Regions from separate parts of the Burkholderia sp. AW33-5 genome, predicted to be linked through region 1. Evidence: riboswitches for the same ligand, from Rfam matches in the RefSeq annotation. Region 1 holds a riboswitch; the other holds the start of a gene.
What was found. Region 1 has a riboswitch for cobalamin ahead of cobA (uroporphyrinogen-III C-methyltransferase). Riboswitches for the same ligand answer to the same signal wherever they lie in the genome.
Positions count from the first base shown of each region.

Region 1 (3,446 bases):
GAGCCGCCGGTGCAGCCGCGCGAGGCCGGCCGTCACCGACGTCTTGCCCTGGTCGGACGCGGGCGCGCTGACGAACAGCGCGGGGCAGGCCGGCATCGCTCAGAACTCCACGCCGGGCTGCGCCTTCACGCCTTGCTCCTTGTACGGATGCTTGACGAGCCGCATTTCGGTGACGAGGTCGGCCGCATCGATCAGTGCATCGGGCGCATGCCGGCCGGTGACGACGACGTGCACCGAATCCGGCCGCCCGACGAGCGTCGCGAGCACTTCGTCGAGCGGCAGATATTCGTACTTCAGCACGGTGTTCAGCTCGTCGAGGATCACCATCCGGTACTCGTCGCTTTCGATCATCCGGCGCGCCTCGTCCCAGCCCTTGCGCGCGGTCGCGATGTCGGCGTCGCGATTCTGCGTGTTCCACGTATAGCCGTCGCCCATCGTCACGAAGTCGCATTGCGCGACCGCGCCGAGGAAGTCGCGCTCGGACGTGTGCAGCGCGCCCTTGATGAACTGCACGACGCCGAGCCGCATGCCGTGGCCGAGCACGCGCACGGCCATGCCGAACGCGGCCGTGCTCTTGCCCTTGCCGTTGCCGGTGTTGACGATCAGCAGGCCCTTTTCCTGGGTGGCGGCGGCCTGCTTTTTTTCATGGCCGGCGCGGCGGCGTTCGGTCATCCGCTGATGGGATTCGGCATCGGTCTTCATCGGGAATCGTCCTGTCGAAAGCGAAACAAAGGGTTCAGAGCGGGCCGGCGAGCGCGACCGTCACGCCGCCCAGGATGGATTTGGGGCCGAGCAGCCGGCCCCGCGGCGCCGCGAGCCGCGCGCACGGTTCGGCCACGCCCGCGACGCCGAAACGTGCGAGCGCGGCCGCCGACGGGCCGCTCAATGGCGGTTCGGGGCACTGCGCGAGCTGCGCCGCGTCGAACGCGACGAGCGGCCAGCCGCGGCGTGCGCACAGCATGCGCAGCGGCCGGGCGCGCGCCTTGTCGGCGAGCGTCGCGACGACGGCCGGCTCGGCATCGGGGTAGTGCTTCAGCGCCGCGCGGATCGCGGCATCGAGTTGCGCGGCCGTCACGTCCGCGCGAAACCCGACGCCGAGCGCGACGCGCATCATGCGCGGCCGCCGAGCGCCGCGCGCACGGCCGGATCGTCGGCAAGCGCCGCGACGCGGCCGATCACGACGATCGCGGGCGAACCGATACCGGTCGCGCCCACGCGTTCGACGACGGTGTCGAGCGTCGCGAGCACGTGCCGCTGTCCGTCGCGCGTCGCGTTCTCGATCGCCGCGCACGGCATGCCGCCGGGCACGCCGCCGTCGCGCAGCGCGGCCACGATCGCGTCGAGCCGGCGTATGCCCATGTAGATCACGATCGTCATGCGCGTCGCGGCCAGCGCGCGCCAGTCGGGCTCGTCGGCACCCGCGCCGTGGCCCGTGACGAAGATCACGCCCTGCGCGTCGCCGCGATGCGTGACCGGAATGCCGAGCGCGGCCGGAGCCGCGATACCGGCCGTGATGCCGTTCACGACCTCGACCGGGAAACCGGCCTCGCCGAGCGCGAGCAGCTCCTCGCCGCCGCGGCCGAACACGAACGGATCGCCGCCCTTGAGCCGCGCGACGCTGCGGCCCGCGCGCAGGTGCGCGAGCATCGCGGCGACGATCGCCTCCTGCGGCGTCGACGCATGGCCGCCGCGCTTGCCGACGTGCTCGATGCGCGCGTCGGCGCGCGCATGGCGCAATACGTCGGGGTTCACGAGGTCGTCGACGAGCAGCACGTCGGCCGTGGCGATCGCGCGCACGGCCTTCAGCGTCAGCAGATCGGCGTCGCCGGGGCCGGCGCCGACGAGCCAGGCGCGGCTCATCGGACGCGGCACGGCGCACACCGTGTCGTGGCAGTGGAAAGGGGACGGCGAGCGGCACATCGGCGGCCGGCGGACAGGCAAGGCATGATGGATCGGGCGAAGCCCGCGCGAACGCGGGCGGGAAGCGCACCCCATCCGTCCCCCGCGGATCGGGCGTTCGGCGAGCAGCGGGCTCGCCCCTTGCGTCGGCCGGTATCCGGGCTGGCCGCTTGCCAGGCCGCAGCCTTCCCGCCCGCTGAAGGGCAGTGGCATCGCGGGCGGCCTGGGCGCGTGCGGGGGGAACCGCGGCGCGCGGGCGGCGTACCGTTGCGGGGACAGCACAGGCCGGGCGGACTTCCGCCTCCTGTTTCCCGTTTAACTGCGTGCGCGGAATGCGCATGCGAGCACCGAACGCGGCGCATACGATAGCACAGCGGTCGGCCCGCGCGAACCCGCTCCGCGGGCGCCGCGAGCGCCCCCGGCACGATGCCGCGGCCGGGCCGAACGCACCGCGGCGGCCCGTTCCGCCTTGACGCTCCCCGCACCGCCGCCTACACTCGCACGCGTTTTGGTGCTCGCGCGCGCTCCTCCGGCGCGCGCAGTTAAACGGGAAACAGGGAGCCTGGCTGCACCGCGGTCGAGCCAACCTGTGCTGCCCCCGCAACGGTAAGCGAACGCATCGCGCTTAGCGCGATGCAGCGCCGCTTCGCCGCATGCCTGCCGCATGCGGACGACCGCCACTGGATGCCGCGCATCCGGGAAGGCGAAGCGGCGTGTTCGTCAGCCCGGATACCGGCCAGAACGTGGGGTTCAGCGCCGCGGGGAGGCGGCGCATCGTCCACGGCCGCAGCACGCCCGACGCCCGAACGCTGCCCGCTTCCTTTGCCGACCCGTCAGCCGCAGCGCGCGCGGGCCGGGGCGAAGAACGATCGGCGGCGCGGGCGGGGCCGACGACGGCCGTGTTGGCATTCATCATGTCGACCGTTCGCAAAGGAGCATCATGCTCGACTCGTTCTTCCGCCTGTTCAACGACAGCTCATCCGGGCTGCGCGGCAAAATCGTCGCGATCTATTCATTGCTCGTCGCCTTCAACGTCGGCGCGTGGATCTGGGCCTTCGTCGCGTTTCGCGACCAGCCCGTGCTGCTGGGCACCGCGCTGCTCGCCTACGTGTTCGGGTTGCGCCACGCGGTCGACGCCGACCATATCGCCGCGATCGACAACGTCACGCGCAAGCTGATGCAGGAGGGCCGCAGCCCGCTCGGCGCGGGCCTGTTCTTCTCGCTCGGCCATTCGACGGTGGTGATCGTGATGTCGGTCGCGGTCGCGCTGACCGCGGCGTCGCTCGCGCGTTTCGAGAGCATGAAGACCTGGGGCGGCGTGATCAGCACGAGCGTGTCGGCGTTCTTCCTGCTGGTGCTCGCGGCCGCCAACCTGCTGATCCTGATCTCCGTCTACCGGACGTTTCGCGCGGCCCGCCGCGGCGAGGCGATCGTCGACGCCGACCTCGACATGCTGATGAACCAGCGCGGCGTGCTGGCCCGCCTGTTCCGGCCGCTGTTCCGCCTCGTGTCGCGCAGCTGGCACCTGTATCCGGTCGGCTTCCTGT
Region 1 is NZ_JBSAXA010000002.1:627,084-630,529, reverse strand. It holds gene ACV22V_RS06405 (cobyrinate a,c-diamide synthase) at 1-96, opposite strand, end outside; gene cobO (cob(I)yrinic acid a,c-diamide adenosyltransferase) at 100-702, opposite strand; gene ACV22V_RS06395 (cobalamin biosynthesis protein) at 737-1,114, opposite strand; gene cobA (uroporphyrinogen-III C-methyltransferase) at 1,111-1,860, opposite strand; cobalamin riboswitch at 2,031-2,267, opposite strand; cobalamin riboswitch at 2,392-2,654, shown strand; gene ACV22V_RS06385 (HoxN/HupN/NixA family nickel/cobalt transporter) at 2,840-3,446, shown strand, end outside.

Region 2 (3,446 bases), on a different contig from region 1:
AGTCTGGCTCGGCCATCCGCGCCGCGACGACGCGATGCCGCTGCTCGGGCTGTTCAACGCGCCGGTCGATGTCGGCCGCAAAACCTATGGTTTCGCATTCGACGCCGCGCGGCTCGATGCCCGCGTGATCCGCCAGCCGGGCGAGCTGGCCGCGTTCCTCGTCGATTTTCCGTTTCGTCTGATCGATGCGGCGCCGGCCGTCGTGTCATGGGCGCAGCAGGTGCGCGGCTTTCTCGACGCGGCGCTCGCGCGCGAGCAGGCGCTCCCCGCGCTTGCCGAACTGGCGACATGGCTCGGCGTCAGCGAGGCGACGTTGCGACGGCGGCTGGCGGCCGAAGGCAGCGGCTATCACGCGTTGCGCGAGCAGTGTCTCGCCGACGTCGCGCGGCGGTGCCTGCGCGAGTCCGATTGGCCGGTCGCGCGGATCGCCGCGCATCTCGGGTTCGCGGGCGAGGAAGCATTCCGGCGGGCGTTCGTGCGATGGACGGGCGTCGCGCCGAGCCGGTTCCGCCGCGATTGCCGCGCGGCCAGCGCGCCCTTTCCTCAGATGTAAAGGGGTCCTCATGTCTCGCAAGCGAGGATTTGGAAAAGAATCCGGCGAGCACTGACGTTTTTTCGCATCCCCGCGCGCTTCGCCGATTGACGCGCCGGAGCGCTCGCCATTACGCTTGCGCGCTGATGGTTCCCGGAGACGGGATCAAAAGGGAACGCAGGAGAGGCAGCGCCTCGAATCTGCGGCTGCCCCCGCAACTGTGAGCGGCGAATCCGCACTACTCCAAGCCACTGGGAAACCGGGAAGGCCGGTGCGAATAGCGACCCGCGAGCCAGGAGACCTGCCATCGACCCGAGGTCCAAGCAGCCGCGCCGGGCGGGGTGTCCCGGAGCGCCAGGCACCGCCTTTGGCGGTCGCCCCCGTTGCATGGACGGCCCGACCTCAGGACCCTTCAGATGTCCAGTCTTTCCGCCTCCGCTTCCTCGCCGGAAGCGTCGTGCCGTCGCGCCAGCCATGGGCGCGGCGTGTCCGCACGCGTGTGCCGTGCCGTGTCGTTCGATCCGCGCGACGACCGCCCAAGCCGTCCGGTCTCGCGATAGACCGATACGAATCCGGGCGGTACGCACCGCCACCCGCTTACGCTCGCCGTACCCGCAACACGATCACGCTCATTGCCTCATGAATCTTCGCCACTTTCTCGCCACGTCCGCCGCCACGGCGCTGTTCGCCCCGATCGCCCATGCCGCCGGCGACACGGCGCTCCCGCAGCCGCCCCAACCCGCCGCAGCCGCCGACCTGCCGACGATCAGCGTGACCGACACGCGGCACCTGCCCGAATCGTTCGACCAGCGCTATGCGACGACACAGGTGCTCACGCGCGCCGATCTCGATCGGCTGTCGCCGAGCGACCCGAGCATCACGCAGGCGCTCGCGACGCTGCCGGGCGTGACCGTCTCGCAAAACGGCGGCCCCGGCTCGTCGGCGTCCGTGAGCATCCGCGGCTCGTCCGCCAATCAGGTCGCGGTGTTCATCGACGGCATCCGGATCGGCTCGCCGACGACCGGCATCGCGCCGTGGGCCGACCTGCCGACCGACGCGTTCGAACGCGTCGAGGTGATCTCGGGGCCGGCCGCCGCATCATTCGGCGCGAACGCGATGGGCGGCGTCGTGCAACTGTTCACGCGCCGCGCGGCAGGCCAGCCGAACCAGACGACCGTGTCGTTCGGCGGCGGCTCGAACAAGACCTTCGACACGCAGGTGCGCACGTCGGGCACCGTGCCGTCGACGGGGCCGCTCGCCGCGCTCGGCGGCCTCACCTACACGCTCGGCCTGCACAGCTACAACACGGCCGGCATCGACGCGACGCGGCCGTTCGCCTACGGGCACGAGGACGGCCGCAATCCGTATCACGCGCAGGACCTCGATGCGCGACTCGGCTACGCGCGCGACAACTGGTCGATCTCGACGTTCGCGCTGTATCACCGCTCCGACCTGTCCTATGACAACGCCGGCTTTGCGAATCGCGAGCTCGATCATCAGCTGACGACCGGCATCGCGTTCCATCTCGACATCACGCCCGACACCCAGTTCGACCAGTCGTTCGGTTATGCGAACGACCGCCAGTTCCTGTATGCGAGCGACCCGACCATTCCGACCGACCAGATCAACTCGCAGCGCATCAGTTCGTCGACGTCGCTGACCCATCAGGAACACGGCTTCCGGCTGTTCGGCCTGCCGCTGTCGGGCGAGACGAAGGTCGCGTACGACTTCACGCGCGAACAGGCCTTCCTGCCCGTCGACGTGCCGGACGGCGTGCCCACGCGCAACGACTCCGCGTTCTCGTTGCATCAGTCGGCGACGCTCGGCAGCGTCACGATGTTCGTCGCGGGGCGGCACGAGATCATCGCCGGGAAGGCCGTGAACACCGGCAACGCCGCGCTGTCGTGGGCCATCACGCCGGTCTATACGGCGCGCGTGTCGTACGGCAACGCGTTCCGCCTGCCCTCGTTCAACGACCTGTACTACCCGGGCTACGGCAACCCGGACCTGAACCCGGAACGCAGCGATTCGGTCGAGGCCGCGCTCGATGCGAACACGGCGTACGGCACGTTCAGCGCCGCGATCTACGACACGCGCATCAACAACCTGATCGCCTACAACCCCGCGACGCGCTCGCCGATGAACATCGGTCGCTCGCATATCCGCGGCATCGACCTGTCGTACAAGGGCACGATCGGCCGCTATACGCCGGTGAGCGTCGCGGTCGGTTTCCTGAATCCGCAGGACGAAACCAACGACAGCTGGCTCAACCGCCGGCCGCGCCAGACGGTCAGCGTCAACGTCGACCACACGTGGGACGAATTCAACCTGCACGCATTGAGCACGGGCGCGTCGCTGAACTACGGCGGCACGACGTTCGACGACCCGGCCAACACGACGTATCTGCCGTCGTACCTGACCGTGAACCTGCGCGCGTCGTACAGGATCAATTCGCACCTGACGGTGTCGGCGACGCTGTCGAACCTGTTCGACCGTCAGTACATGACCGCGTACGGCTACAACACGCTCGGCCGCACTGCGTTCGGCAAGGTCAGCTACACGTTCTGACCGCGCACGCGGTGTGCCGGTGCCGCGGCGCGCGTCATGACCAGACGACGCCGCGCATGCCCGCAATCAACTGGATCGCGCCGAACACCGCGATCACGACGGCCGACACGCGCGACAGCCCGTGCATGAACGTGAGCGGCATCTTCGCTCGCAACGCGGCGGTCGCGCCGCTCAGGCACAGCCACCACGTCGCGGATCCGAGGAACACGCCCGCGACCATCGACGCCACGGTCAGCCCCATCGTGCCTTCATGCGTGCCCGCCAGCGGGCCGAGCGCCGCGAAGATCCCGACGAAAGACAGGATCGTCATCGGGTTCGACAGCGTGAGGCCGAAGGTCGTCAGGAA
Region 2 is NZ_JBSAXA010000003.1:96,650-100,095, forward strand. It holds gene ACV22V_RS07145 (helix-turn-helix domain-containing protein) at 1-553, shown strand, start outside; cobalamin riboswitch at 663-855, shown strand; gene ACV22V_RS07150 (TonB-dependent receptor domain-containing protein) at 1,172-3,100, shown strand; gene ACV22V_RS07155 (LysE family translocator) at 3,135-3,446, opposite strand, start outside.
Region 2: another riboswitch for cobalamin. It lies ahead of ACV22V_RS07150 (TonB-dependent receptor domain-containing protein); the one in region 1 lies ahead of cobA (uroporphyrinogen-III C-methyltransferase).